Regions from separate parts of the Streptomyces sp. P1-3 genome, predicted to be linked through region 2. Evidence: riboswitches for the same ligand, from Rfam matches in the RefSeq annotation. Region 2 holds a riboswitch; the other holds the start of a gene.

Region 1 (14,448 bases), 1.5 Mb from region 2:
ATCCTCCGGCGGCACGGCTATCCGCCGCCTCAGGTGAACTTCCTCGGCAAGGCCGCGACCTTCAACCTCATGTATGCCTTCCCGTTGCTCCTGTTGAGTGACGGAGATGGCTGGCTGCACTCACTCGCTGCTATTTTCGGATGGGCGTTCGCCGGATGGGGTACGACCCTGTATTGGTGGGCAGGAATCCTGTACGTGGTACAGGTCCGCCGACTGGTGAAGGCGGACGCCACGGCCGACTGAGCGCGCCGAAGTAGCGGCCCAGCGGAGGCCGGATGCGCCCACAGATATGTGTGGGGTCCATCTGGACGGGGGAAGTCGGCATGACCGTCGTCTCTTCAAGGAGGACGCTTCCGACATGAAGGCCGTTGTGATGGCCGGGGGCGAAGGAACCCGCCTTCGCCCGATGACCTCAAGCATGCCCAAGCCGCTTCTGCCGGTGGCCAACCGGCCGATCATGGAGCACGTTCTGCGGCTGCTCAAGCGGCATGGCCTGAGCGAGACCGTGGTGACCGTCCAGTTCCTCGCCTCGCTGGTCAAGAATTACTTCGGGGACGGCGAAGAGCTCGGGATGGAGCTCACCTACGCCAACGAGGAGAAGCCACTCGGCACCGCGGGCAGTGTGAAGAACGCGGAAGCGGCGCTGAAGGACGACGCCTTTCTGGTCATCTCCGGCGACGCGCTCACCGATTTCGACCTCACCGAGCTGATCGAATTCCACAAGGAGAAGGGTGCACTGGTCACGGTCTGCCTGACACGTGTGCCCAATCCGCTGGAATTCGGTATCACCATCGTTGACGAAGAGGGCAGGGTCGAACGCTTCCTGGAGAAGCCGACCTGGGGCCAGGTTTTCTCGGACACCGTCAATACGGGCATCTACGTCATGGAGCCCGAAGTCTTCAGCTACGTGCAGCCGGATGTCCCGGTGGACTGGTCCGGCGATGTCTTCCCGCAGCTGATGAAGGAAGGCAAGCCCATCTACGGCTTCGTCGCCGAGGGCTACTGGGAGGACGTCGGCACCCACGAGAGCTACGTCAAGGCGCAGGCCGACGTGCTCGAAGGCAAGGTCGACGTCGACATCGACGGTTTTGAGATCTCCCCCGGTGTCTGGGTCGCCGAGGGGGCCGAGGTCCATCCGGACGCCGTACTCCGCGGCCCCCTCTACATCGGCGACTACGCCAAGGTGGAGGCCGACGTGGAGATCCGCGAGCACACCGTGGTGGGCTCCAACGTGGTGGTGAAGAGCGGCGCGTTCCTCCATAAGGCTGTTGTCCACGACAACGTCTACATCGGCCAGCAGTGCAATCTGCGCGGTTGTGTCATCGGGAAGAACACCGACATCATGCGGGCCGCCCGGATCGAGGACGGCGCCGTCATCGGTGACGAGTGCCTGGTCGGCGAGGAGTCCATCGTCCAGGGCAACGTCCGCGTCTACCCCTTCAAGACCATCGAGGCCGGCGCCTTCGTCAACACCTCGGTGATCTGGGAGTCGCGCAGCCAGGCGCAGCTGTTCGGTGCGCGAGGAGTCTCCGGCATCCTCAATGTGGAGATCACACCGGAACTCGCGGTCCGGCTCGCGGGCGCCTACGCCACCACCCTCAAGAAGGGCGCCACCGTCACCACGGCGCGTGACCACTCGCGCGGCGCCCGAGCGCTCAAGCGCGCGGTGATCTCCGCGCTCCAGGCCAGCGCCATCGACGTACGGGACCTGGAGAACGTGCCGCTGCCCGTGGCCCGCCAGCAGACCGCTCGCGGCAGCGCCGGCGGCATCATGATCCGTACCTCGCCCGGGGTGCCCGACTCCGTCGACATCATGTTCTTCGACGAACGCGGTGCGGACCTGTCCGCAGGCGGCCAGCGGAAGCTGGACCGGGTGTACGCCCGCCAGGAGTACCGACGCGCGTTCCCGGGTGAGATCGGCGACCTGAGCTTCCCGTCGAGCGTCTTCGACTCCTACACCGGGTCGCTGTTGCGGGCCGTCGACACCACCGGCATCGCGGACTCCGGCCTCAAGGTCGTCGTGGACGCCTCCAACGGCAGTGCCGGCCTCGTCCTCCCCAGCCTGCTCGGCCGGCTCGGAGTCGACGCGCTCACCATCAATCCGGGCCTGGACGAGACGCGGCCGACGGAGACCGCCGAGGGCCGCCGCTCGGGGTTGGTACGGCTCGGGGAGATCGTGGCGTCCGCGCGTGCCGCGTTCGGTGTGCGGTTCGACCCGGTCGGCGAGCGGCTGTCCCTGGTGGACGAGAAGGGCCGTATCGTCGAGGACGACCGGGCCCTGCTGGTCATGCTCGACCTGGTGGCCGCCGAGCGCCGCAGCGGCAAGGTGGCGTTGCCGGTGACCACGACCCGTATCGCCGAGCAGGTCGCCGCGTACCACGGCACGAGGGTGGAGTGGACGACGACCTCGCCCGACGACCTCACCCGCGTCGCCCGCGCCGAGTCGACCATCTTCGGCGGAGACGGGCGCGGCGGGTTCATCATCCCCGAGTCGAGCAGCGTCTTCGACGGCGCGGCCGCGTTCGTCCGGCTCATCGGGCTGGTGGCGCGTACGCAGCTGACACTGAGTCAGATCGATGCGCGTATCCCGCGCGCCCATGTGCTCCGCCGGGATCTGGCGACCCCGTGGGCGGTCAAGGGGCTCGTCATGCGGCGGGTGGTCGAGGCGGCGGGGGACCGGTCGGTGGACACCACCGACGGAGTACGCGTGGTGGAGCCCGACGGCCGATGGGTGATGGTGCTGCCGGACCCGGCGGAAGCCGTCACCCATCTGTGGGCGGAGGGCCCCGACGACGCCTCGGCGCAGGCCCTGCTCGACGAGTGGTCGGAGGTGGTGGACAGCGCCGGGCGGTGAGCGGCGTACGGTCCACGCACCGCGCGGAAGTCGCGCGAACATGCTGAAACCACCTCGGGGGCGCCGTCACCCGGGCCCGTATCCGGCACGCCGGTGGGGCCATTGGGTGACGGCGCCCCCGACATGCGACGATGTGCGGCATGTCGCAGCAGCCCCCCGTTCGGAGCACCGCATCGCCGCCCGCGCGCCCGCGCCCCGACGCGTCCATGTCGCTGCTGACGAACGTGATGGAGCACAGCCTGGACGACGGTTACGCCGAGGCCGCGGCACGGCGGGGCGCCGCCGGGACATCGCGCATGCCGGGCACGCTGCGGGCCAAACTGGGGCTGGCCGTCGGACTTGTGCTGGCCGCCATCGTGGTGACCGTCGCCGCTGACAAGGCGCGGATATCGGCTCCCGCGCTGGCCAAGGAGCGTCAGAAGCTCATCGACCGGGTCGAGGCCGAGACCGCTGCGGCGGACGACCTGGAGAAGCAGCTCGACACCCTGCGCGACGAGGTCGGCGAGAAGCAGCGCCAGGCGCTGGAGAAGTACGGCGGGGCCAAGGCCGAACTGGTCGCGCTGCTCGCCGGGGCGACCGAGGTGACCGGCCCCGGCGTGCAGCTCGTCATCGACGACGCGGAAGGCGCCGACGAGGGCGGCGGGGGTCCGCGGGAGAGCAGCGGGTTCTCCGACACCGGCCGGGTCCGCGACCGCGACATGCAGCGGGTCGTCAACGGGCTGTGGCAGTCGGGGGCGGAGGCGATCGCGGTCAACGGTCAGCGGCTGACCTCGCTGTCGGCGATCAGAGCGGCCGGCGACGCCATAATGGTCGACAACAAGCCGGTGGTACCGCCCTATACGGTACTCGCGGTGGGGGATGGCGAACGCCTGGCGAGCGCCTTCCAGGAGACCGCCGACGGCCGGTATCTGCAGGTGCTGAAGAGCAACTACGGGATCCGGGCGAGCATCTCCGCTCAGGACGAGGTGCGGCTGCCGGTCGCGCCGAGCCTCATCGTACGTACGGCAGAGCCGAAGGCCGGTGCCACCGGAACCGGCGGCACCGACACAGGAAAGGGCACACGCACATCGTGATCGCCGTATTGGGCCTCGTCGTGGGAGTCGTGGTCGGACTGTTCGTCCGCCCGGTGGTGCCCACGGAGATCGAGCCGTATCTGCCGATCGCCGTTGTCGCGGCACTGGACGCGGTGTTCGGCGGGCTCCGGGCGATGCTGGACGGGATCTTCGACGACAAGGTCTTCGTCGTGTCGTTCCTCTCCAACGTGGTGGTCGCCGCGCTGATCGTCTTCCTCGGCGACAAGCTCGGTGTCGGTGCCCAGCTGTCCACCGGCGTCGTGGTCGTCCTCGGCATCCGGATCTTCTCCAACGCCGCCGCCATCCGTCGGCACGTCTTCCGGGCGTGAGGCCGATGAGCCACGACGAGACGCCCGAGGACCGCGGGGACCGCGGGAACCGTGAGGAGCACGGGGAGCGCGAGAACGGCGCGAAGCCCGGGGCCGGCGAGGAGCCCGTACAGCCCGTGCCCCAGGCCCCGCCGCCGGCTGCGGGTCACGTGCCCGCCGCCTCGGAACCGGCGCTCACCGGCCGCCAGCGGCTGGCCAAGAGCCTGTGGCCGCCCCGGTTCACCCGGGCCCAACTCATCGTCGCCGTGCTGCTGTTCGTGCTGGGCCTGGGACTGGCGATCCAGGTGCGGTCCACCACCGAGAACAGCGTGCTGCGCGGCGCGCGGCAGGAGGACCTGGTGCGGATCCTGGACGAACTGGACAACCGCACGCAGCGCCTGGAGGCCGAGAAGGAGCGCTTGGAGGGGCAGCGCCGCGAGCTGGAGACCAGCTCGGACCAGGCCAAGGAGGCCCGGAAGCAGACGCTCCAGAAGGAGCAGCAGCTGGGTGTGCTCGCGGGGACGGTCGCCGCTCAGGGGCCCGGTATCGAGTTCACCATCCAGGACTCGGAGAACGCGGTGAAGGCCGACATGCTGCTCGACGCGATCCAGGAGCTGCGCGCGGCGGGCGCGGAGGCGATCCAGGTCAACGATGTACGCGTGGTCGCCGACACGTATTTCGCGGATGCCGTGGACGGCGTGACCGTCGATGGACAGAAGGTGACCCAGCCCTACGTCTTCAAGGTGATCGGCAAGCCGGAGGACCTGGAGCCGGCGCTCAACATCCCCGGCGGCGTGGTGCAGACCTTGAAGAAGGAGCAGGCCACAGTGTCCGTACGACGCGAGGAGAAGATCGTCGTGGACGCCTTGCGGTCGGCGAAGCGCCCTGACTACGCTCGGTCGTCATCGGAGTGAGGCGGGCAGGCATGGAGCTGGTCCGGCCAGTACTCGAGGTAGTGGGGGGTCGGCGCATCAGATCAGTAGCGCGTGGTGGAAACTGTCTGAAGGTCACGGACGTTGTGAGGGTGTCCGGGTCGACCGGTGTGTGCATCGAGGGTTACAGCGAGGCTTTGTCCTGCCCCACGGGCGGGTCTGTTTCAGTCAAGGGGAATCGCCCGTGAAGTTGTTCGGGAAGTTGTTCGGCAAGAGTGCGCGCCGGGACGGTGGCAGCGGCACCGCCCGTCACCGTGCCCAGCGTCCCGCCGAAGGCGGCGGTGGCGAGGAGCAGCGGCCGCTGTTCCGAGACCAGGTCGGCGCACAGGGCGGTGACATTCCGGGCGGACAGGGCGCGTCGTCTGTTGACCCTGCCGGTGCCGGGCGCATAGGTTTCCAGGAGCCATCAACCTCAAGTGCGGGTGGAGGGGTCGGCTTGCCTGTTTGTAGCCGGTGCGGGCACCGGAACCCCGAGTCCAGCAAGTTCTGCTCCAACTGCGGTGCGCCGCTGCGGGGCGACGCCGTCCCCGAGCGTGCCTCGGAGACCACTTCGACGATCTCGATCTCGGGTCTTGAGGCGTACGACTCCGAGGTCACCGGGCAGACGCAGCTGCCGTCGCTTTCGCCGGAGGCGCAGGCCGCCGTCGAGGCGCTGCCGCTCGGCTCGGCGCTGCTGGTGGTGCGCCGCGGCCCGAACTCCGGCAGCCGTTTCCTGCTCGACAGTGATCTCACCACGGCCGGCCGCCACCCGCAGAGCGACATCTTCTTGGACGACGTGACGGTCTCGCGCCGCCATGTGGAGTTCCGGCGCACTCCGGACGGTGGTTTCACCGTCGCCGACGTCGGCAGCCTCAACGGCACGTACGTCAACCGGGAGCCGATCGACGCGGTCCCGCTGAACAACGGCGACGAGGTCCAGATCGGCAAGTACCGCCTGGTGTTCTACGGCAGCCAGCGGGGCGTCGGTATCTGATCCTCCCCCAGGCTCCGTCCGGGGGTACCCCCAATCGGTATCTGACCTCCCCCAGACTCCGTCCGGGGGGACCTCCAGGGGAAGGTCCATGCTGCAAAAACCGTCGGGCGGTGCCGGTAGCGGCACCGCCGCCGCGGGCCGCCGCCCGATGAGCATCGGCGCGGTCCTGAGCCTGCTGCGGGAGGAATTCCCCGAGGTCACCATCTCCAAGATCCGTTTCCTGGAGTCGGAGGGCCTGGTGGAGCCGCAGCGGACGCCATCGGGGTATCGCAAGTTCAGCCCGGAGGACGTGGAACGGCTCGGTTACATCCTGCGTATCCAGCGTGACCACTATCTGCCGCTCAAGGTCATCAGGGAGCACCTCGACGCGCTGCAGCGCGGTGAGCGCGTCTCCCTGCCCGCCGCGGCCGGGCCGCCCGCCCAGGAGTTCCTCGACGGCGGCGAGATCGATCTGGAGCGCCCCACGGCCGCCCGGATCGGCCGTGCCGAGCTGCTCGCGGCCACCGAGGTGAGCGAGGACCAGCTGGCCGAGTGGGAGTCGTACGGGCTCGTCGGGCGGGCGGCGGACGGTTCGTACGACGCCGAGACGGTCACGGTCGCCAAGATCGTCGCGGATCTCGGCCGCTTCGGTCTCGAACCGCGCCATCTGCGGGCCGTAAAGGCGGCAGCGGACCGTGAGGCCGGGCTGGTCGAACAAGTGGTCGCACCCCTGCGTCGGCACCGGAATCCGCAGACCAGAGCCCATGCGGAGGCCACGGCGCGGGAGATCGCCACACTGTCGGTGCGGCTGCACACGGCGCTGCTCCAGGCCGCGCTGCGGTCCGCGCCGAGCTGACCGAACGCGGGCCCGACTATCCAAACCGACCGCGCACGTCCTAGGGTTGCTGTGTGAACGAGCTCGACGTCGTGGGTGTCCGGGTGGAGATGCCTTCCAACCAGCCGATCGTGCTCCTGCGGGAAGTGGGAGGCGACCGGTACCTCCCCATCTGGATCGGACCGGGAGAGGCGACCGCGATCGCCTTCGCGCAGCAGGGCATGGCCCCCGCGCGCCCACTCACCCATGACCTGTTCAAGGACGTGCTCGACGCGGTGGGTCAGCAGCTCACCGAGGTCCGCATCACGGACCTGCGGGAAGGCGTCTTCTACGCGGAACTGGTCTTCGCCAGCGGTGTCGAGGTCAGCGCCCGCCCCTCCGACGCCATAGCCCTCGCGCTGCGTACCGGTACCCCGATCTACGGCAGCGACGGCGTGCTCGACGACGCCGGTATCGCCATCCCGGACGAGCAGGAGGACGAGGTGGAGAAGTTCCGCGAGTTCCTCGACCAGATCTCTCCCGAGGACTTCGGGACCAGCAGCCAGTGAAGGGCGCTTCGTCCGCCCCCGTTCTGACATTCGAGTAGCCTTTCCCGCGCGACAGTCACGGCAAACCACTCTCAGGGTGATTATCACTCGGCGTGCCGAGTGTGGCGATCGTTGACGCACCCCGAGTGACTGCCTACCGTCGAGAAGGCAGGTCAAGGACGGAGGTCGGCGTGAGAAGCACCGGCGACGGCACGGCGGCCGGCGGTCCGTATCCGCTCCACGGGGGCGCACCGGCCGATCCGGCTCCCCCCGCACATCGGGTCGCGGCACAGGCCGGACCCCTGCACGAGCGAGCCTCCGCGGTGGTCGGATACCGCGGTCCCACCGCGTGCTCGGCCGCGGGCATCACCTACCGCCAGCTGGACTACTGGGCGCGTACCGGCCTCGTGGAACCGAGTGTGCGGCCCGCGTACGGCTCCGGGACGCAGCGGCTCTACAGCTTCCGGGACGTGGTCGTCCTCAAGATCGTCAAGCGACTGCTGGACACCGGTGTGTCCCTGCAGAACATCCGCGCCGCCGTCCAGCACCTGCGCGCCTGCGGGCTGGACGACCTGACACGGATGACGCTCATGAGCGACGGCGCGACCGTTTACGAATGCACTTCCCCGGACGAGGTCGTCGAGCTGCTCCAGGGCGGCCAGGGCGTCTTCGGGATCGCCGTGGGCGTGGTCTGGCGGGACGTGGAAGAGGCGCTGTCGCAGCTGCACGGTGAGCACGTGGACACCGGCGAGACGCTGATCGGGCACAACCCCGCCGACGAGCTCGCCCGGCGCCGCAATCGGGCGGGCTGACCGCGCCACGGCGGAAGGCGGCCCCGGGGCCGCCTTCGGGCCGATTGTCAGTGGTGTGCGGCAGCATCGGTAACTGTGAGAGATGCGCCGACCATTCTCCATCTGGACATGGACGCCTTCTACGCCTCGGCGGAGCAGGCGGCCAAGCCCAGCCTGCGCGGCAAGCCGGTCGTCGTCGGCGGCGTGGGCCCGCGCGGTGTGGTGGCCACGGCCTCGTACGAGGCGCGGGTCTTCGGGGTGCACTCGGCGATGGCGACGGCGCAGGCCCGCAGGCTGTGCCCGCACGCCGCCTATCTGGCTCCCCGCTTCGCGCTCTACCGGACGGTCAGCGACACGGTGATGAGCCTGCTGGGACGGCTGTCCCCGCTCGTGGAGCCGCTCAGCCTCGACGAGGCGTTCGTGGATCTGGAGGCCGGCGGCGTCGCCGAGGACGCCGTGACCGCACGGGCGGTGGGTGAGCGGCTGCGCGCGGACATCAGGGCCGCCACCGGGCTGACGGGCTCGGTGGGGCTCGCCGGCTCCAAGATGCTCGCCAAGATCGCCTCGGAGCAGGCCAAGCCCGACGGCCTGGTCGTCATCGAGCCCGGCACCGAGCGGGAGCTTCTGGGGCCCATGACGGTGCGCACCCTGCCCGGTGTCGGCCCGGCGACCGCGGAGGCCCTGCGCCGGGTGGGCATCCACACGGTCGCCGAGACCCGTGAGGCGGGTGAGGCGGAGCTGGTGCGGCTGCTGGGCAAGGCACACGGCGCCTCGTTGTACGCGATGGCGAACGGTCGCGACGACCGCCCGGTCGTCGCCGAGCGGGACGCCAAGTCCGTATCGGTGGAGGACACCTTCGACACCGATGTCACCGACCGCACCCGGGTGCAGCTGGAGATCGCCCGGCTCGCCGACCGGTGCGTCGAGCGGCTGCGCGGCGCGGGGCGCGCGGGGCGGACGGTCGTGATCAAGGTGCGGCGGTACGACTTCTCGACGCTGACGCGGTCCGAGACGCTGCGTGGGCCCACGGACGACCCGGCCGTGGTCCGTGAGGCGGCGGCGCGGCTGATCGAGCAGGTGGACACCACGGCGGGGGTCCGGCTGCTGGGGGTGGGGGTCAGCGGCCTGGCCGACTACACCCAGGAGGACCTGTTCGCGCAGGCCGCCCACGCCGCCGAGGAGGAGGCCGCTCACGCGGCGGAGGCGGTCCACGCCGTGTGGCGCACCGGCGAGCGGGAGGGCTCGGCCGCCGTCCCCGGTCAGCCCGGCGGACTCGGCCAGGCCGGGGAGGGCGCTCCCGGTGCCCCGGAGCGGCCCGGAGCGGACTCCGGCACCGCGATACCGGAGACGCCGGGCCAGGGGGGCCAGGACGCCGCGACGGATGCCCGGCGGGCCCGGCGGTGGCTGCCGGGCGCCGACGTCCGGCACGCCGCGTACGGGGCGGGCTGGGTGCAGGGCAGCGGGGTCGGGCGGGTCACCGTGCGGTTCGAGCAGCCGTGGTCCCCACCCGGCCGGGTGCGGACCTTCGCCGTCGACGACCCGGACCTGGCACCGGCCGATCCGCTGCCCCTGGTCCGGCCCGAGGAGCACGAGCCGACGCGAGAGGCACCAGCAGCGGGAGGATCCGGTGGGGAAGGTCAGCCGAGCCCGTCGAGACCGTAGGGGTACGTCAGCCGGGCACGTCCAAGCCGTAGTGGTGGTACAGCTGGAGTTCCTGCTCGGGCGAGAGATGGCGGCCCACGCCGAAATCAGGCGCGTCCTTGATCAGCCCACGCTCGTACGGCACCCGGAGGGTGCCGTCGACGACCTCGCTCGGTCCCAGCGGCACGAAGACGTCCCGGTGGAAGAGCCCGGTGCGCACCGCCGCCCACTCCGGTTCGCCCGTCGCGTCGTCGAGATAGACCTCGTCGACCGTCCCCAGCTTCGCCCCGTCGCGGTCGACGGCCTTGTGCCCGATCAGTCGCCGCGGATCGATGTCGGTCTGCACGGTCCCTCCAACTCACAGATCTGTCCCGTGACACCTACGAAAAGCCACAACAGGGCAAAAGGCCACTTGGGCGCGGTGTAGCGGGGCTCACCGCACCGGTTCGGGCGACGATCGCGCTGGTAGGCTGGCGCTGGCTGCAGACCCTGTGCGGGAGAGTCCTCCAGTGGAACCGGATCAGTTCACCGGGATCGCCGGAGGCGCCGAAGGAGCAAATCCTCCCCGGAATCTCTCAGGCACACGTACCGCGCGGGCGAGGTCACTCTGGAAAGCAGGTCGGGTCTGCGGGACGAATGTCCCCCGGGCCCTCCTCACCGACGGGGAAAGCCGGTCCGCGGCACGCGGGACGGTGAAGCTCTCAGGTCGTGATGACAGAGGGGGAGGCCGTCCGGGCACCCGCGCCGTGGTGCCCCTCGAAGGTCGCACAGACCAGGAGGCCTTTCGCAGATGACCGACAACCGCATCTCCCTCGCAGCGCTGGAGCGCGGCATTCCGTTCGCCCGGCGCCACATCGGTCCGGACAGCGAGGCCCAGGCCAAGATGCTCGCGCAGGTCGGCTTCGGCTCGCTCGACGAGCTCACCGCGGCCGCCGTGCCCGACGTGATCAAGAGCACCGAGGCGCTGGGGCTGCCCGAGGCCCGCACGGAGGCCGAGGTCCTCGCCGAGCTGCGCTCGCTCGCCGACCGCAACCAGGTCCTGTCGCCCATGATCGGCCTGGGCTACCACGGCACCTTCACCCCGCCGGTCATCCTGCGGAACGTGATGGAGAACCCCGCCTGGTACACGGCGTACACGCCGTACCAGCCGGAGATCTCCCAGGGCCGTCTGGAGGCCCTGCTGAACTTCCAGACCGTCGTCGCCGACCTCACCGGGCTGCCCACCTCCGGCGCCTCGCTGCTGGACGAGGGCACCGCCGCGGCCGAGGCCATGGCGCTGTCCCGCCGTGTCGGCAAGGTGAAGGACGGCGTCTTCCTGGTCGACGCCGACTGCCTGCCGCAGACCATCGCCGTCATCCAGACCCGCGCCGAGCCCACCGGCGTCGAGGTCGTCGTCGCCGACCTGACCGACGGCATCCCGGCCGAGGTCGCCGAGCGTGGCGTCTTCGGCGTCCTGCTCCAGTACCCCGGCGCCTCCGGAGCCGTCCGCGACCCGCGGGCCGTCATCGAGCGCGCGCACGAGCTGGGCGCGATCGTCACCGTCGCCGCCGACCTGCTCGCCCTCACCCTGCTCACCTCGCCCGGCGAGCTCGGCGCCGACATCGCCGTCGGCTCCAGCCAGCGGTTCGGCGTGCCGATGGGCTTCGGCGGTCCGCACGCCGGCTTCATGGCCGTCCGCGACGCCTACGCCCGCAGCCTGCCGGGCCGCCTCGTGGGCGTCTCCGTCGACGCCGACGGCGCCCCGGCCTACCGGCTGGCCCTGCAGACCCGCGAGCAGCACATCCGCCGCGAGAAGGCCACCAGCAACATCTGCACCGCGCAGGTACTCCTCGCCGTCATGGCCGGCATGTACGCGGTCTACCACGGCCCGGACGGGCTCGCCGCCATCGCCCGCCGCACCCACCGCTACGCCGCGGTGCTCGCCGGCGGCCTGCGGGCCGGCGGCGTCGAACTCGTCCACGACGCGTACTTCGACACCCTCACCGCGCGCGTGCCGGGCCGGGCCGCCCAGGTGGTGGACGCCGCCCGCGAGGCCGGGGTCAACCTCCGCCTGACCGACGCCGACCACGTCGGCATCGCCTGCGACGAGACCACGACCCGCGCCCAACTGGCCGCCGTCTGGGCTGCCTTCGGCGTCCAGGGCGACGTCGACGCGCTGGACGTGGCGACGGAGGACGCGCTGCCCGCCGGGCTGCTGCGCACCGACGCCTACCTGACCCACCAGGTCTTCCACCGGCACCGCTCCGAGACCGCCATGCTGCGCTACCTGCGCCGCCTCGCGGACCGCGACTACGCGCTGGACCGCGGCATGATCCCGCTCGGCTCCTGCACCATGAAGCTGAACGCGACCACCGAGATGGAACCGGTCACCTGGCCGGAATTCGCCGGGCTGCACCCGTTCGCGCCGGCCGAGCAGGCGAGCGGCTACCTGACGCTGATCCGCGAGCTGGAGGAGCGGCTGGCGGAGATCACCGGCTACGACAAGGTCTCCCTCCAGCCCAACGCCGGCTCCCAGGGCGAGCTCGCCGGGCTTCTGGCGGTGCGCGCGTACCACCGTGCCAACGGCGACGAGCAGCGCACCGTCTGCCTCATCCCGTCCTCCGCGCACGGCACCAACGCCGCCAGCGCCGTGATGGCGGGCATGAAGGTCGTCGTGGTGAAGACCGCCGAGGACGGCGAGGTCGACACCGACGACCTGCGCGCCAAGATCGAGCAGTACCGCGACGAGCTCGCCGTGCTCATGGTCACTTACCCCTCCACCCACGGCGTGTTCGAGGAGCACATCTCCGAGATCTGCGCGGCCGTGCACGAGGCGGGCGGCCAGGTGTACGTCGACGGCGCCAACCTCAACGCGCTGGTGGGCCTGGCCGGTCCGGGCGAGTTCGGCGGCGACGTCTCGCACCTGAACCTGCACAAGACCTTCTGCATCCCGCACGGCGGCGGCGGCCCGGGCGTCGGTCCGGTCGCGGTGCGCGAGCACCTCGCCCCGTACCTGCCCAACCACCCGCTCCAGCCCACCGCGGGTCCGGAGACCGGCGTCGGCCCGATCTCGGCCGCCCCGTGGGGCTCCGCGGGCATACTCCCGATCTCGTGGGCGTACGTCCGCCTCATGGGCGGCGAGGGCCTGCGGCGCGCCACCCAGGTCGCGGTGCTCGGCGCCAACTACATCGCCAAGCGCCTGGAGCCGCACTACCCGGTGCTCTACACCGGGCCCGGCGGCCTGGTCGCGCACGAGTGCATCATCGACCTGCGGCCGCTCACCAAGGCCACCGGGGTGACCGTGGACGACGTCGCCAAGCGGCTGATCGACTACGGCTTCCACGCCCCGACGATGTCCTTCCCGGTCGCCGGCACGCTGATGATCGAGCCGACGGAGAGCGAGGACCTGGCCGAGCTGGACCGGTTCTGCGCGACGATGATCGCCATCCGCGAGGAGATCGAGAAGGTCGGCTCGGGGGAGTGGTCCAAGGATGACAACCCGCTGCGGAACGCGCCGCACACCGCGGCCGCGCTGAGCGGGGAGTGGACGCACGGCTACACCCGCGAGGAAGCGGTCTTCCCGGCCGGGGTCTCGACGGCTGACAAGTACTGGCCGCCGGTGCGTCGGATCGACGGTGCCTTCGGCGACCGCAACCTGGTCTGCTCCTGCCCGCCGATGGACGAGTACGAGGGCTGACGCGCACGAACGTGCTCATGCGTGGGGGCCGGTGCGGCGGTTGACGCCGGGCCGGCCCTTCGCGCTGTGACGGCGCCGTGGATCAGGCGGCCGTCATGATGGGCTCGGAATCAGGCGGCGGTCGCGACGTGCTCGCTGCCCAGCGGCCGGTGCGGGGCGATGACCTGCCCGTCCGGCAGCAGCTCACCGGTGTCCTCGAAGAGCAGGACACCGTTGCACAGCAGGCTCCATCCCTGCTCCGGGTAGTGCGCCACGAGGTGTGCGGCCTCCCGGTCGGCGGAGTCGGCTGACGGGCACGGCGGCTGGTGCTGGCACATGGAAGGGTTCTTTCGCTGCGATGTGGTGAAGGTCCTGCGGCTCGATGCGGCGTTCATGGCCGCCCCCCCCGTTGTCGGTCGGCTAATGGGTCCCAGTCTTGCCCTACGGGAGTCATTCCGCAGGGATTTCGCGGCAGCGGTACTCACTCCAAGGGGACGTGTCACTCGTGCGGACGGTTCACCAGAACCGGACGGTCTCTTCGGGGGGTTCTGCATGGCCGGACCGGACTAGCCCGTATGGAGGGGGCGTACGCCGGCGTGCCGAGCGCCCCGCGACCACGGGGTCGCGGGGCGCTTCTCCCGGCCGTGCCTCAGGCGGGCGAGCCCAGCAGGGGACCCGGGGGCATCCGGACCGTGAGGACGGGCAGCAGATCGGCGACCCGGTGCGGGCGGTGTGCGGCGATCCCGGGTGGGGCGGGTGCGAGCGGCACCAGCAGATCGCCGGGGGCGGGCCGGCCCGTGGCGGCGTCCGCGGCCGGGTCGCCGTGCAGCCAGAGCGTGAGCATGTACAGCTCCGGTACGGACAGCAGGCGCGGCTGGTA
Region 2 (14,448 bases):
GAAGTGGCGGTCGCCGACCTGGCGCAGTTCCGGGCGCTCGGTGCGGGTGATGCCGTCCTTGGGCACGTCGGCGTACGGGCAGCGCGGGTTGAAGGCGCAGCCGCCGGGGATGTTGATCAGGCTCGGCGGGGACCCCTTGACCGGGATGAGCCGTTCGGTCTGGTCGCGGTCGATGCGCGGCATCGACCCGAGCAGGCCCCAGGTGTAGGGGTGCTGCGGCTCGTAGAACACCTTCTCCGCGGGGCCGCGTTCGACGCAGCGCCCGCCGTACATCACCAGGATGTCGTCGGCGAGCTCGGCGACGACGCCCAGGTCGTGGGTGATGATGATGACCGCGGAGCCGAACTCCTTCTGCAGGTCGCGGATGAGGTCGAGGATCTGCGCCTGGACGGTCACGTCCAGGGCGGTCGTCGGCTCGTCGGCGATCAGCAGCTCGGGGTTGTTGACCAGCGCCATCGCGATCATCGCGCGCTGGCGCATACCGCCGGAGAACTCGTGCGGGTAGTTGTCCACCCGCTTGTCCGGCTGCGGGATGCCCACCCGGTCCAGCATCTCGATCGCCCGCCTGCGGGCGGTCTTCTTGTCGACCTGGTGGTGGACCCGGTAGGCCTCGCTGATCTGCTTGCCTACGGTGAAGTACGGGTGCATCGCGGACAGCGGGTCCTGGAAGATCATGGCCAGTTCGCGGCCGCGCAGCCGCCGGACCTCGTCGGGGTCGGCGGAGAGCAGCTCCTTGCCGTCCAGCCAGATCTCTCCGGAGATCCGCGCCTTCTGCCGGCCGTAGTTGCCGACCCGGTGCAGGCCCATGATGCCGAGCGAGGTGACCGACTTGCCGGAGCCGGACTCGCCCACGATACCGAGGGTCTTGCCCTTCTCCAGCGCGAAGGAGAGCCCGTCGACGGACTTCACCAGGCCGTCGTCGGTCGGGAAGTGCACCTTCAGATCGCGCACCTCAAGGTAGGCGCCCGGCCGTGCGCCGTCCTCGGCCACCGGCTCGCCGACGGCGCCGGACTTCGCCACGCCGCCGAGGGCGGCGGGCTGCTCCGGCTCGCCGGCTGCGCCCGTCTTCTCAAGGTCCGTCACGAGAGCCTCACTCGGGGGTCGATCACGGCGTACAGCAGGTCCACGACGAGGTTGGCGATGACCACGAAGAACGCGGCGACCAGCGTGACCCCGAGGATCACCGGCAGGTCCTTGTTCTGGATCGCGTTGACCGCCTCGTAGCCGAGACCGCGGAGGTTGTAGGTGGACTCGGTCAGCACGGCGCCGCCGACCAGCGCCCCCAGGTCCAGGCCGAAGATGGTCAGGATCGGGGTCATGGTCGAGCGCAGCGCGTGCTTGCGGATGACCACCGATTCCTTCAGGCCCTTGGCCCGGGCGGTGCGGATGTAGTCCTCGCCCATCACCTCCAGCATGGTCGCCCGGGTCAGTCGCGCGTACATCGCCGCGTAGAGGAAGGCGAGGGTGACCCATGGCAGCATCAGGTTGCTGAACCATCCGCCGGGATCCTCCATGAAGGGGACGTACTCGGCGGAGGTCCAGCCGAGTTGGTAGGAGAAGATCGCCAGGGACAACAGGCCGGTGAAGTAGATCGGGAGGGACACGCCGGCCAGCGCTCCGATCATGGCGGCGCGATCCCAGACCGTGCCGCGTTTGAGTGCGGAGACGATGCCGACGCCGACGCCTCCGATCAGCCAGAGGACGGCGGCTCCACCGGCCAGTGAGGCGGTGACCGGCAGCCGGTCCTTCAGCAGGGGCCACACCTCTTGCTCGGTCTTGAAGGAGTAGCCGAAGCACGGGGCGGGGCAGTGCGTGACCTCGACGCCGTCGTCGTAGTCCCGGCCGACGGCGATGCCCTTGACGAACTCGCCGTACTGCACCAGGACCGGCTCGTCGAGACCGAGCTTCTTGCGGGTGCCCTCGACCGACGCTTTGTCGGAGTTCTTGCCGACGTACATCAGGGCCGGGTCGGTGCCGGTCAGCTTCGGCACCATGAAGAAGACTCCGAACGTGGCCAGGGTGACCACCAGGAGCATGACGACGACTGTGACGAGCCGCCGGATGATGTACACAAGCACTGTGGTCGGCCTCCGGGCGGCCGCCCGGGATCTCCCCCAGACTTCGTCTGGAAGGTGCCCCCAGGTCGGCCGCCCGGCAGGCCCTCACCTGCCCTTCGCTCTATCGGGACGGACCATCGGTCGCGTACCAGGACCGATTACTTGCCGCCACCCTTGACACCGAGCGAGACGAAGTCGTACTTGCCGTTGAAGCCGTCCGACGTGTACGCGTTGGTCAGCTCCGGGCTGCGGTAGTTCAGCGACTTGTCGTAGACGAACGGCAGGTAGACCGCCAGGTCGCTCAGCCGCTTGTTCAGCTGCTTGTAGTGCTCCGCGGCCTTGGCCGGGTCGGGCTCGGCGATGGCCTTGTCGAACAGCTCGTCGATCTGCTTGTCGTCGACCATGCCGTAGTTGTTGTTGCCGCTCTCCAGGGTGAAGCGGCTGTCGACCAGCGGCTGCAGGAAGCCCGATCCGGACTGGAAGTCCGCGCCCCAGCCGTAGACGATCAGGCCGTAGCCCTGCTTCTCGACGTTGTTCGGGGAGCCGATGACGGCGTTGCCCTGCGCTCCGTCGAACTTGTCGATGTCGACCTTGATGCCGACCTTGCCCAGGGCGTCCTGGATGGCCTCGGCCGAGGCGATCTCGGCGGGCTCGTTCTGGCGCACCGCGAGCTTGGTGGAGAAGCCGTCCGGCTTGCCGCACTGCTTCAGCTCGTCCTTGGCCTTGTCCAGCTGCGGCTTGCCGCCGTCCTTGCGCAGCTCGTACGGGTCGCTTTGCGGGTCGTGGCCGGGGACGCCCGGGGGCAGCATGTTGATGCCGACCTCGCCGCCGTAGGTGCCGCCGCGGGCGGCGAGCAGCGAGGTCTTGTCGGCCGCGTAGAGGACGGCCCTGCGGCAGTGCACGTCGTCGAACGGCTTGACCGTGTTCGGCATGACCGCGTAGCGGATGAAGCCGGTCAGCGGGTCGTCGGTGTTGGCCTTCTGCGACGCGTCACGGAGGATCTTGGCGCGGGCCGCGGTCTGCACACCGCGCTGCGTGAGGTTGAGGTGGTAGTCCCCCGCCATCAGCTTGGCGTCCGCGTCGTTGGCGTTGGTGGTGAAGGTGACCTTGACCTCGTCCGGCAGGGCGGCGCGGATCGGGTCGGAGGACTTCTTCCAGTGGGTGTTGCGCTCCAGGATGAGCTCCTTGCCCGGGTCGTACGACTTGAACTTGTACGGTCCGGAGGAGAACGGGCGCAGCGTGTACTTGGCGCGGGTGTCCTTGGCCGGCGGCACCGGGGTGGACGTGGGCAGCGCCAGGATGCCCTCGAAGTCGTAGTTCGCCTTGGGGAGCTTGAAGGTGATGGTCTTCTCGTCCGGCGTCTCGATGGACTTCAGACCCAGCTTCTTGGGGTCCTTGTCCTTGTACGGGCCGGGGTACTTCTGCCCGTTGTCCAGGATCTGCATCAGGTACGGCGGGCCGCCGTTGATGACATCGGTGGCGAAGGTGCGCTCGATGCCGTACTTGATGTCCTGCGAGGTGATCTTGGAGCCGTCCTCGTAGTAGAGGTCGTCGCGCAGGGTGTAGGTGTAGGTCTTGCCGTCGCCGCTGACCTTGGCCTTGCCGGTGGCCATGTCGGGGACGATCTCCATCCCCTCCTTGCCGGGCTTGGGCGCGTAGCTCACCAGCTGGCGCGTGTAGAACCGGGCGAAGTCCCACATGAAGCCGTAGTAGCCGCGCTGCGGGTCCCAGAAGTCGGCGTCCTGGGTGCTGATGAACTTGAGGGTGCCGCCCTTCTCGGTGGACGGGTTGAGCACCTTGGTGAGCGCGGCGTTGAAGCCGGCTCCGTCGGCGTCGTTGTTCTTGTCTCGGTTACGGCCGTTTCCGCCGCCGCACGCCGCCGTCGCGGCGAGCAGCGCCGCGACCGCGGCACCGGCCGCGATGCGGCGGGTGGCTCTGCTCGTGGTGATCACTGTGTCGCATCCTCCGTGAAGTGCGGTACTGCCCCGCTCAGCGGGAACCCTTGGGGTCGAGCGCATCGCGCACACCGTCGCCGAAGAGGTTGAAGGCGAGGACGGTGATGAAGATGGCCAGACCAGGAATGATCATGAACGCGGGGTCGAGGTCGTAGACCGGGACGGCCGCCGACAGCATCTGCCCCCACGACGCGGTGGGCGACTTGACGCCGGCCCCCAGGAAGCTGAGCGCCGCCTCCGTGAGGATGTTGGTGGGGATCATCATGGTCGTGTAGACCAGGATCGGCGCGACCAGATTGGGCAGCAGCTCCTTGATCAGGATGTAGAACCGCCCGGCGCCGAGGCTGCGCGCCGCCTCGACGTACTCGCGCTCGCGCAGACTGAGCGTCTGCCCGCGCACGATGCGGCCGACGTAACTCCATCCGAAGAAGCCGATCACCAGGACCAGCACGCCGAGTCTGACGCCGGACCCGGACAGCCCCCACAGTTCGCCGGGGATGACCGAGACCAGGGCGATGATGAACAGCAGCTGCGGGAAGGCCAGCAGCAGGTCCATCGTCCGGCTGATGAGCGCGTCGACCCAGCCGCCGAAGTACCCGGCCAGGATGCCGAAGACGGTGCCGAGCACCACCGAGACCAGTGCGGCGAGGAACGCGACGAGCAGGGAGACGCGGGCGCCGTAGACGACGCGGCTGAACACGTCGCGGCCGTTGACCGGTTCGAGCCCGAAGAGGAAGTCGCCGCTCATGCCGCCCAAGTCGCCCTCGGGCAGGCCGGTTTCGGCGTTGAGCTTGTCGACGTGGAAGTCGTTCGGCGGATGGCCGAACAGCTTCACGATGAGCGGGGCGAAGACGGCCACCAGGATCAGCAGGATCACGATGATGCCGCCGGCGAGGGCGACCTTGTCGCGCTTCAGCCGCATCCAGGCGATTCGCCCGGGCGACCTGCCCTGGATCTCCTTCTCGGGCACGCCGGCGGCAACCTCGACGGCGGCGGCCTCGGCCGCGCCGGTGTCATGCAATGGTGCCGTCATCGTTGTGGGGACCCCTCTCGCCGGCGGTGACCGGCCCACGACCCGCCGCGCGATGGCGGCATGGTTCACATCAGTGGTGCGCAACGTCGTGCGGATGGTGCGGCAGAACTCGCAAACAGAGGCTCGTACGCTGGAGCGACGTCTCTTGGAGCGGGAGTCTTCAACGGGCTCGCGATCAGCCGCCAGACCCCTCGGGCAATGGATGCGCAACCGTGATGTGGCGCACAACGTTCCGTTAACCGAACAGCCGATACCCGTGAGCGTGCCGCGAACCGGCCGGGGGTACGCCGAAAACCGGCCGGGCGGAAGCCGCCCCGACACCGGGAGGAGTCAGTCGCCGCAGGTCAGAAGGTGGGGCGCGGGGGCGGGTAGCCGTAGCCGTAGGACGGCGCGGGCGCGCCGCCGTAGGCGTCCCGGTCGAAGAACGGACGGGAGTTGGCCCGCAGCCACATCGCGACCGGGTCGAACTCGTCCGACATCGCGACCGTGGAGACCGGCAGTCCGTCCGGCACCGCGCCGACGGACTGCCGCATCATCAGCCGCGCCGCCTCGACGGACGGCTGACTCGTGTCGTACAGATCAAGACCAATCACCAGATACGGGGCACCGAGGGCGGGTTGCACCCAGGCCCGGCGCAACGACCGCACAACGGGCGTACGGTGCGCGTTCTGCCCCAGCAGGGCGTAGAACTGCGGGATCTCGATCGCGGGTTCGCTGATCCGCAGGGGTCCGGCGGGCAGCTGGTCCAGGCCGACCGCGATCCGCCGCAGATCGAGCCAGGGGATGCCGACGCCGCCACCGGGGGCGTGCGGGTTGAGCCACAGGCCCCAGCGGTCGCGGTAGAGCGCGGCGGAGATCTGGCGGCCGCCGATCACCTCGTGCGCGCGGTTCCAGCCGCTGGCGGACAGCTCCTGCCCCGAGGTGACGCAGGGGGCGTAACCGAGGCCGTCGACCTCCATGTTGCCGTACTGGGCGTCGGGCGCCCCGGGGGTCCCGTGCCACAGCAGCATCCACACGGAGCCGTCGGCGAGAGCGCGCAGCAGCGCCTCGTAGGTGTCGTACCGGCCGGGAGCGACCTGCTGCAGCATCTGCTCGACCTGACCGGCAGCCGCCGTACCACCTCCCGCGACCGCGCTCACCTGTGTCCGCCCCTTCCCTGGGTCATCACCGCATCGCTCCGGTGCGCGGCGCCGCACCCCGCCCGGTCATCCCACCAGCTTACGAGTCCGCCCCGGCATTGACCGGCACGGTCACCGATCACGGTCGTAGAACGGCCGGACCCGCTCCAGCATCCAGTCGCCGACCGGGTCCTGGGCGACGTCCAGCAGCACCAGCTGGACGGGCCAGGGCACGGGCACCGCGCCGAGCGCCCGGCCGAGCGCGTCGAGCACGAGCGCCTGGGTCTGGGGTGTCGGGAGGTCCACCTGGACGCCCACGAACAGCGTGGGGGCGTCGCCCTCGACGCGGGCCAGGGCGCGCCGGGCGGTCCGTACGTCGGGCACCTTGGCGAACTCCAGCCCAGCGGCGGCCAGGAAGTCCACCGGTTCGTCCTGCCAGTCCGGTTCGAACAGCATCACCCGGCCGCCGGAGGCCGGACCGTCGAGTTCCGTGCGGCCGACCCTGCACAGCTGGGCGACCGCGGGCGGCGGGAGCGGCGCGCCGACCGCGCCGCCGGGGTTCACGGCGATGCCGAGCTGCGGGGGCAGGCCGCGGGCGAACTCCACGGCGGGGGCCACGGCGAAGGACATCCGGTCGCCGACGATCCGCAGGAACTGCTGTTCGGAGCTGAAGACGGGGACGTACGCGCCGCCGTCGATCTCCAGGGTCGGCAGATCGAGGTCGGTGCTGCCGGGGCCGCCGCCGTTGGGCAGCGGGATCCACACGTGGCTGCGGCCGAGGACCTCGACGATCCGGGCGCCCGCGCCCGGCACCCCGACGGAGGCGGCGAGCACCTCTTCGAGTTCGTTGCCGGGAAACGCGCCGTCCAGCGCCTCGGACCCGTCGCTCTGGATGCTCATCCCGTCCCCACCGCCATCTCGCCCAGCCTGCACAGCACCCTAACGGCTGCATGCCCGCCGTTCATCGGCAGCCCGCGTCCGGCGCGGGATACGCGCAGGTCGCGGGGCATGGCGGCGGAGCCGTACGGCGACTGCGGACGGTATCGGAAAAGTTGCGGACCGCAACCGGCCATGCACACCGTGGTCGCGTACCCGGGTTGACATACCGAAGGGACTACTCATCCATGCGCACCAGTAAGGCGACCTATACCGCCGTCTCCGCCGCGATCTGCGGCTCCCTGGTCCTGGGCTTCGCTGGCCCGGCTATCGCCGACGGGCCCATCCCGGACCGCCCCGAGTCCGCCAAGGCGGCCCCCCGCGAAACGTCCCACCGCCTCGTGGCCATCCACAAACTCCGCGACGCCATCCAGGACGCCGACGAGTTCATCGCGGAGGCCAGGCAGCGGGACCCGGACCGCTTCCGCCTCGGTTGGTTCCGGGACCGAGTGGAGACGAACGGCATCAACGCGGTCCAGGCCAGCAAGAAGGCCGCGCTGAAGGCCAAGATCCGCGGAAAGAAGGCCGACCCGTCCGACGACCTGGTGGGCCTGCTGGAGCGGCTGCTCGAAGGCGTCGACGAGCTGCTCGCCGCGGTCCTGGCCGACCGGGACAAGAGCGTCCGGATGACACTGGAGCAGGACCTGTCGGACGTGCAGGAGGACCTGCGGCTCGTGCTGCCCAGGCTGCTGACCGTGCTGCTCTAGCCCAACGGTCCGAACGACGGACAGCCCGGAAGCCTCACTCGAAGCCGATGCCCTCCAGGGCATCGGCGGCGAGGCGGTCCAGCAGCACCGCCGAGGCGCAGCCCCGCGGCGGGCTGCCGTCCTCGGCATCGGCCACCAGGCGGGCCACGGCCCGTCTGTGCCGGAGGAAGGCGTAACCGGAAACCCCCCGACCACGTGCCGCCTGCCCCCTGAGCGCGAGGGCAGGCGGCACGTCCAACAGGATCAGGTGCAGCCGGCGGCCGCGCCGCCGGGCGTGCCACGCCAGCCAGCGGCGCACCCAGCGCAGCGTGCCGCAGTCGTGCACCACCACACTCGAGCCCGACCGCAGTGCGCGGCGCAGTCGCGCGTAGTGCGCCAGCCGCACCAGCGGGCGGTACAGCCCGTACGGCAGCCAGCCCGGCAGCCGCCGCTCCCAGCTCTCCCGGGTGTCCTGGGAGTCCACGCGCAGCACCGGGCCGCCGCGCCGGTCCAGTCCGGGCACGGTCCGCCTCATCAGGGTGGACTTGCCGCTGCCGGGCAGTCCGGAGGTGACGGCGAGGTCACCGGCCGGGAAGCGCAGCTCGCCGGCGGCCGGGGCGGGAAGGCCGCGCAGGTCGTGGACGGGCCGGCTCCGGCCGGGCCGGAGCACCGGCCGCCGCTCCCCGGTGACCTGCTCGCACGGCCGGGGGTGACCCCGCGCGACGTCGTTCTGGCACCTGCGCTGCCTCTGCACCGTGATCGTCCTCCTGGGTCCGGTCACCGCCCCCTACCCGAAGAGTGTCAAGGGAAGGCAATGGCGTACAAGGAACGTCCGATTCCCGTCCGGGGGTTCCCTTGTGGCGCGCACGTGCGATGATGTGCGCGCCAACTGCATACCGGCCGCTTGAATCCGCGCGGGAGAGTCCCCGGACCGGCAGTCACTGCCGGGCGACGGGGCGCCGAAGGAGCAAGTCCTCCCTTGAATCTCTCAGGCCCCGATACCGCGCGGGCGAGGCAGATCTGAAAAGCGAGCCGCTGCTGCGGCTCCGCCGAAGGTGCAAGCCGTCCCCCGCCCGGGGTCACGGTGAAGCTCTCAGGTTCCGATGACAGATGGGGAGAACTTCACCCATACGCCCTCGCCTGGGAGCAAATGACCATGACTGACGCCCCACGCCACACCGCGCTCGACGCGCTGCACCGCGCGCTCGGCGCCACCATGACCGACTTCGCCGGCTGGGACATGCCGCTGCGCTACGGCAGCGAGCGTGACGAGCACACCGCCGTGCGGACCCGCGCGGGCCTGTTCGACCTCTCACACATGGGCGAGATCACCCTCACCGGCCCGCAGGCGGGGCAGGCGCTGGACCACGCGCTGGTGGGGAACCTGTCGGCGCTCGCGGTCGGCCGGGCCCGGTACACGATGATCTGCGACGCCGAGGGCGGCATCCTCGACGACCTGATCGTCTACCGGCTGGCCGCCGAGGAGTACATGGTCGTGGCGAACGCCTCCAACGCCCAGGTGGTGCTGGACGCGCTCACCGAGCGGGCCGCGGGCTTCGACACCGCTGTGCGGGACGACCGCGAGGCGTACGCGCTGCTCGCCGTCCAGGGGCCGCAGTCCCCCGCCATCCTGAAGTCGCTCACCGACGCCGACCTCGACGGCCTGAAGTACTACGCCGGGCTGCCCGGCACCGTCGCCGGGGTGTCCGCCCTGATCGCCCGTACCGGCTACACCGGCGAGGACGGCTTCGAGCTGTTCGTGGACCCGGCCGACGCCGAGAAGCTGTGGCAGGCGCTGACCGAGGCGGGCGCGGACGCGGGCCTGGTGCCGTGCGGCCTCTCCTGCCGGGACACCCTGCGGCTGGAGGCGGGCATGCCGCTTTACGGGCACGAGCTGACCACAGCGACGACGCCGTTCGACGCGGGGCTGGGCCGCGTGGTCAAGTTCGACAAGGAAGGCGACTTCGTGGGCCGGGCGGCGCTGGAGGCGGCCGCCGAGCGGGCGAAGGCGGCACCGCCGCGGAAGCTCGTGGGGCTGATCGCCGAGGGCCGCCGGGTGCCGCGCGCCGGGTTCTCGGTGGTGGCGGCGGACGGCACCGTGATCGGTGAGGTCACCTCCGGGGCGCCGTCCCCGACGCTGGGCAAGCCGATCGCCATCGCGTACGTGGACGCCGCGTACGCCGAGCCGGGCACCGAGGGCGTCGCGGTGGACATCCGCGGCGCCCACGAGCCGTACGAGGTCGTGGCCCTCCCCTTCTACAAGCGGCAGCGCTGACGTACCGCGAGCGGCGCCGGACGGGCGCGCGGCACGGCTCCGCGGCCCCGGCGCACTGACGAATTCGTCACCCTCGTCCCACCTGGCAAGACCCACGGCACATCCACACCTTCGGATCCAGGAGAATTCACGTCATGAGCAACCCCCAGCAGCTTCGCTACAGCAAGGAGCACGAGTGGCTGTCGGCCACCGAGGACGGCGTGGCGACGGTCGGCATCACCGAGCACGCCGCCAACGCGCTCGGTGACGTGGTCTACGTCCAGCTTCCGGCGGTCGGTGACACGGTGACCGCGGGCGAGTCCTGCGGCGAGCTGGAGTCGACCAAGTCGGTCAGCGACCTGTACGCCCCGGTGACCGGTGAGGTCGTCGAGGCCAACCAGGACGTCGTGGACGACCCGTCGCTGGTGAACTCCGCCCCGTTCGAGGGCGGCTGGCTGTTCAAGGTCCGCATCACGGACGAGCCGGACGACCTGCTCTCCGCTGACGAGTACACCGAGTTCTCCGGCTCTTAAGGATCCTGACGCATGTCGCTTCTCAACAGCTCCCTGCACGAGCTCGACCCGGACGTCGCCGCCGCCGTCGACGCCGAGCTCCACCGCCAGCAGTCCACCCTGGAGATGATCGCGTCGGAGAACTTCGCTCCGGTCGCGGTCATGGAGGCCCAGGGCTCGGTCCTCACCAACAAGTACGCCGAGGGCTACCCCGGCCGCCGCTACTACGGCGGCTGCGAGCACGTCGACGTCGTCGAGCGGATCGCCATCGAGCGGATCAAGGCGCTCTTCGGCGCCGAGCACGCGAACGTGCAGCCGCACTCCGGCGCGCAGGCGAACGCGGCGGCGATGTTCGCGCTGCTCAAGCCCGGCGACACGATCATGGGCCTGAACCTCGCGCACGGCGGGCACCTGACCCATGGCATGAAGATCAACTTCTCCGGCAAGCTCTACAACGTGGTCGCCTACCACGTGGACGACACCGGCGTCGTGGACATGGCCGAGGTCGAGCGGCTGGCCAAGGAGACCAAGCCGAAGCTGATCGTGGCCGGCTGGTCGGCGTACCCGCGCCAGCTGGACTTCGCCGCCTTCCGCCGGATCGCGGACGAGGTCGGCGCCTACCTGATGGTGGACATGGCCCACTTCGCGGGCCTGGTCGCCGCCGGTCTGCACCCCAACCCGGTGCCGCACGCCCACGTCGTGACCACGACCACCCACAAGACGCTGGGCGGCCCGCGCGGCGGCGTGATCCTGTCCACGGCCGAGCTCGCCAAGAAGATCAACTCGGCGGTCTTCCCCGGCCAGCAGGGCGGCCCGCTGGAGCACGTCATCGCGGCGAAGGCGGTGTCCTTCAAGGTCGCGGCGTCGGAGGAGTTCAAGGAGCGCCAGCAGCGCACCCTGGACGGCGCCCGCATCCTGGCCGAGCGCCTGACGCAGCCGGACGTGGCCGAGGTCGGCGTCTCCGTGCTGTCCGGCGGCACGGACGTGCACCTGGTCCTGGTGGACCTGCGCGACTCCGAGCTGGACGGCCAGCAGGCCGAGGACCGGCTGCACGAGATCGGCATCACGGTCAACCGCAACGCCATCCCGAACGACCCGCGCCCCCCGATGGTCACCTCGGGCCTGCGGATCGGCACCCCGGCGCTGGCCACGCGCGGCTTCACCGCGGACGACTTCCGCGAGGTCGCCGACATCATCGCCGAGGCGCTCAAGCCGGCCCATGACACGGAGCCGCTGAAGGCCCGCGTCACGGCGCTCGCCGAGAAGCACCCGCTGTACCCCGGGCTGTAACCGCACGCCCACACGCCCGACACGGGGCACTGTGCACACTGGAGGGTGCGCGCAGTGCCCCCGGGTGCCGGCGCACACACCGCGTACGCACGCCTCGTGGCACCGTGTACGCACACACGTCGGCGTAAGCGCACCCCGCGTACGCCCGCACACAATCGCCCATGTACGCGCGTCACACCCCGCGTACGCGCACCACATCCCGCGCACAGCACCTACCGCACGACCGCCCACCAGCAGACAAAGGGGTCCGCCACCGTGGCCATCTCCGTCTTCGACCTCTTCTCCATCGGCATCGGCCCGTCCAGCTCCCACACTGTCGGCCCGATGCGCGCCGCGCGCATGTTCGTCGGCCGGCTGAAGAAGGACGGCCTGCTCGCCCAGACGGCCTCGGTCCGCGCGGAGCTGTTCGGCTCCCTCGGCGCGACCGGACACGGCCACGGCACCCCCAAGGCCGTCCTCCTCGGCCTGGAGGGGCACTCCCCGCGCACCGTCGACGTGGAGACGGCCGACGACGAGGTGGAGCGGATCCGCAGCACCGGGCGGCTGCGGCTGCTGGGCGCGGAGATAGGGACCGCCCACGAGATCGCCTTCGACGAGTCGACCGAGCTGATCCTGCACCGCCGCCGCTCGCTGCCGTACCACGCCAACGGCATGACGCTCTTCGCATACGACCGCGAGGGGGTGCCGCTGCTGGAGAAGACGTACTACTCGGTCGGCGGCGGGTTCGTCGTGGACGAGGACGCGGTCGGCGAGGACCGGATCAAGCTCGACGACACCGTCCTGAAGTACCCCTTCCGCACCGGCGACGAGCTGCTGCGCCTCTCCCGCGAGACGGGCCTTTCGATCTCCGCCCTGATGCTGGAGAACGAGAAGGCATGGCGTACGGAGGAGGAGATCCGCGCCGGCCTGCTGGAGATCTGGGAGGTGATGCGCGCGTGCGTGGCCCGCGGCCTGTCCCGCGAGGGCATCCTCCCCGGCGGCCTCAAGGTCCGCCGCCGCGCCGCGCACTCCGCCCGCCAGCTGCGCGCCGAGGGCGTCCAGCAGGCGCACGCCATGGAGTGGGTCACGCTCTACGCGATGGCGGTCAACGAGGAGAACGCCGCGGGCGGCCGCGTGGTGACCGCCCCCACCAACGGCGCGGCGGGCATCATCCCCGCCGTCCTGCACTACTACCTCAACTTCGTCTCGGGCAATGCCTCCGCAGAAGAGAAGGAAGAGGGCGTGGTCCGCTTCCTGCTCGCCGCGGGCGCCATCGGCATGCTCTTCAAGGAGAACGCCTCCATCTCCGGCGCCGAGGTCGGCTGCCAGGGCGAGGTCGGCTCGGCCTGCTCCATGGCCGCCGGCGGCCTGGCCGAGGTCCTGGGCGGCTCCCCCGAGCAGGTGGAGAACGCCGCGGAGATCGGCATGGAGCACAACCTGGGCCTGACCTGCGACCCGGTCGGCGGCCTGGTGCAGATCCCGTGCATCGAGCGCAACGGCATGGCCTCGGTGAAGGCGGTCACCGCCGCCCGCATGGCCCTGCGCGGCGACGGCCGCCACCACGTCTCACTGGACAAGGTCATCAAGACCATGAAGGAGACGGGCGCCGACATGAAGGTCAAGTACAAGGAGACGGCGCGGGGCGGGCTCGCGGTCAACGTCATCGAGTGCTGAGGGAACAGGGCCTGACCTGGGGTTTCGATCCTTTCAGAGCTGTCAGGCCCTTCCCTGCCTACTCAGCGAACAATCCCTGAGAAGTCCCTGGGACAGACCTGAAAGTCCCTGAAAAGTCCTCGAGGGCAGGGTGTCTGACCAGGTTGCTCGGGATTCCTCCGCGGAGCGAACGTCCCTCAGAACATCGGAACAGCTGCCCACTGGGCCGCGACGCCTCCGCCATAGGCGTCCAGTCCCGCTTGCGACTCGCCAACCAATGCCTTACCTCGGGCACGCCGCGTAAAAATAGCCCGAAATTGTAAGCTTCTGGGGCACAGAAAGAGTGAGCGCCCCATCTACCACACTCTGACTCATCCATGGCATGCGTTCACGAATATTCCGACACGGGCCTTGCAGCTAGTAGTTAAGTCATTTCCATGAACGACTCATGGCCCGAGACCAACAGCCATCGACGTACCCGGCCTTGACGAGCCGGTCTCTGTCCAAGACTTCCTGGGCCTCGACGCTGAACACCTGGCAGGCCCTGGCCAGGCCGATGCCGTTGCGAAGCTCCACTTGCCAACCAAGCACATACTCCTGGCCATTGACGCCAAGACGACGGCGACCGGCTCGGTATCGGACAGTCAGATCAGCTTCGAAGGTCTCAGAGAGCACCGGACCAAGTGCGGCGCGACGACATCCGTAGTGATCGGCCCCGACTTCCATCCCCGGGTCCACGCGGCCGCCGCCAAGGACGGGAACACAGCCATCCTGCTTGCGGAAACCCTTGGCGAAGCCGTCCTGCTCCACGACGACTCGCCCTTCTCCCCAGACGATCTGCTGGTGCTGTTCACCCCCGACCTGACCGCCAAGCAGCGAGGCTCAGCACTCAGGCGGTCGCAGGAGAAGCGCCGCGATTTCATGACGGTCCTGAGCGCGATCATCACACAGCTCGACCTTGAAGTGCGTGATGAC

The links. Region 2 has a riboswitch for glycine ahead of gcvT (glycine cleavage system aminomethyltransferase GcvT). Riboswitches for the same ligand answer to the same signal wherever they lie in the genome.
Region 1: it holds a riboswitch for glycine, as region 2 does, so the genes downstream of both, gcvP (aminomethyl-transferring glycine dehydrogenase) here and gcvT (glycine cleavage system aminomethyltransferase GcvT) in region 2, are expected to answer to the same signal.

The regions. Positions count from the first base shown of each region.
Region 1 is NZ_CP192512.1:741,055-755,502, reverse strand. Features, by position in the region: gene ACQUSR_RS03245 (CDP-alcohol phosphatidyltransferase family protein) at 1-243, shown strand, start outside; gene ACQUSR_RS03240 (sugar phosphate nucleotidyltransferase) at 359-2,854, shown strand; gene ACQUSR_RS03235 (DUF881 domain-containing protein) at 2,995-3,927, shown strand; gene ACQUSR_RS03230 (small basic family protein) at 3,924-4,256, shown strand; gene ACQUSR_RS03225 (DUF881 domain-containing protein) at 4,262-5,149, shown strand; gene ACQUSR_RS03220 (FHA domain-containing protein) at 5,211-6,140, shown strand; gene ftsR (transcriptional regulator FtsR) at 6,229-6,975, shown strand; gene ACQUSR_RS03210 (bifunctional nuclease family protein) at 7,029-7,502, shown strand; gene ACQUSR_RS03205 (MerR family transcriptional regulator) at 7,673-8,293, shown strand; gene ACQUSR_RS03200 (DNA polymerase IV) at 8,369-9,934, shown strand; gene ACQUSR_RS03195 (PRC-barrel domain-containing protein) at 9,942-10,259, opposite strand; glycine riboswitch at 10,398-10,514, shown strand; glycine riboswitch at 10,515-10,641, shown strand; gene gcvP (aminomethyl-transferring glycine dehydrogenase) at 10,704-13,589, shown strand; gene ACQUSR_RS03185 (DUF5999 family protein) at 13,700-13,906, opposite strand; gene ACQUSR_RS03180 (hypothetical protein) at 14,218-14,448, opposite strand, start outside.
Region 2 is NZ_CP192512.1:2,202,330-2,216,777, forward strand. Features, by position in the region: gene ACQUSR_RS09050 (ABC transporter ATP-binding protein) at 1-1,020, opposite strand, end outside; gene ACQUSR_RS09055 (ABC transporter permease) at 1,080-2,078, opposite strand; gene ACQUSR_RS09060 (ABC transporter substrate-binding protein) at 2,216-4,006, opposite strand; gene ACQUSR_RS09065 (ABC transporter permease) at 4,047-5,045, opposite strand; gene ACQUSR_RS09070 (enhanced serine sensitivity protein SseB C-terminal domain-containing protein) at 5,390-6,184, opposite strand; gene ACQUSR_RS09075 (enhanced serine sensitivity protein SseB) at 6,296-7,063, opposite strand; gene ACQUSR_RS09080 (hypothetical protein) at 7,288-7,806, shown strand; gene ACQUSR_RS09085 (AAA family ATPase) at 7,841-8,539, opposite strand; glycine riboswitch at 8,691-8,799, shown strand; glycine riboswitch at 8,800-8,905, shown strand; gene gcvT (glycine cleavage system aminomethyltransferase GcvT) at 8,942-10,060, shown strand; gene gcvH (glycine cleavage system protein GcvH) at 10,195-10,572, shown strand; gene glyA (serine hydroxymethyltransferase) at 10,585-11,841, shown strand; gene ACQUSR_RS09105 (L-serine ammonia-lyase) at 12,097-13,494, shown strand; gene ACQUSR_RS09110 (hypothetical protein) at 14,050-14,448, shown strand, end outside.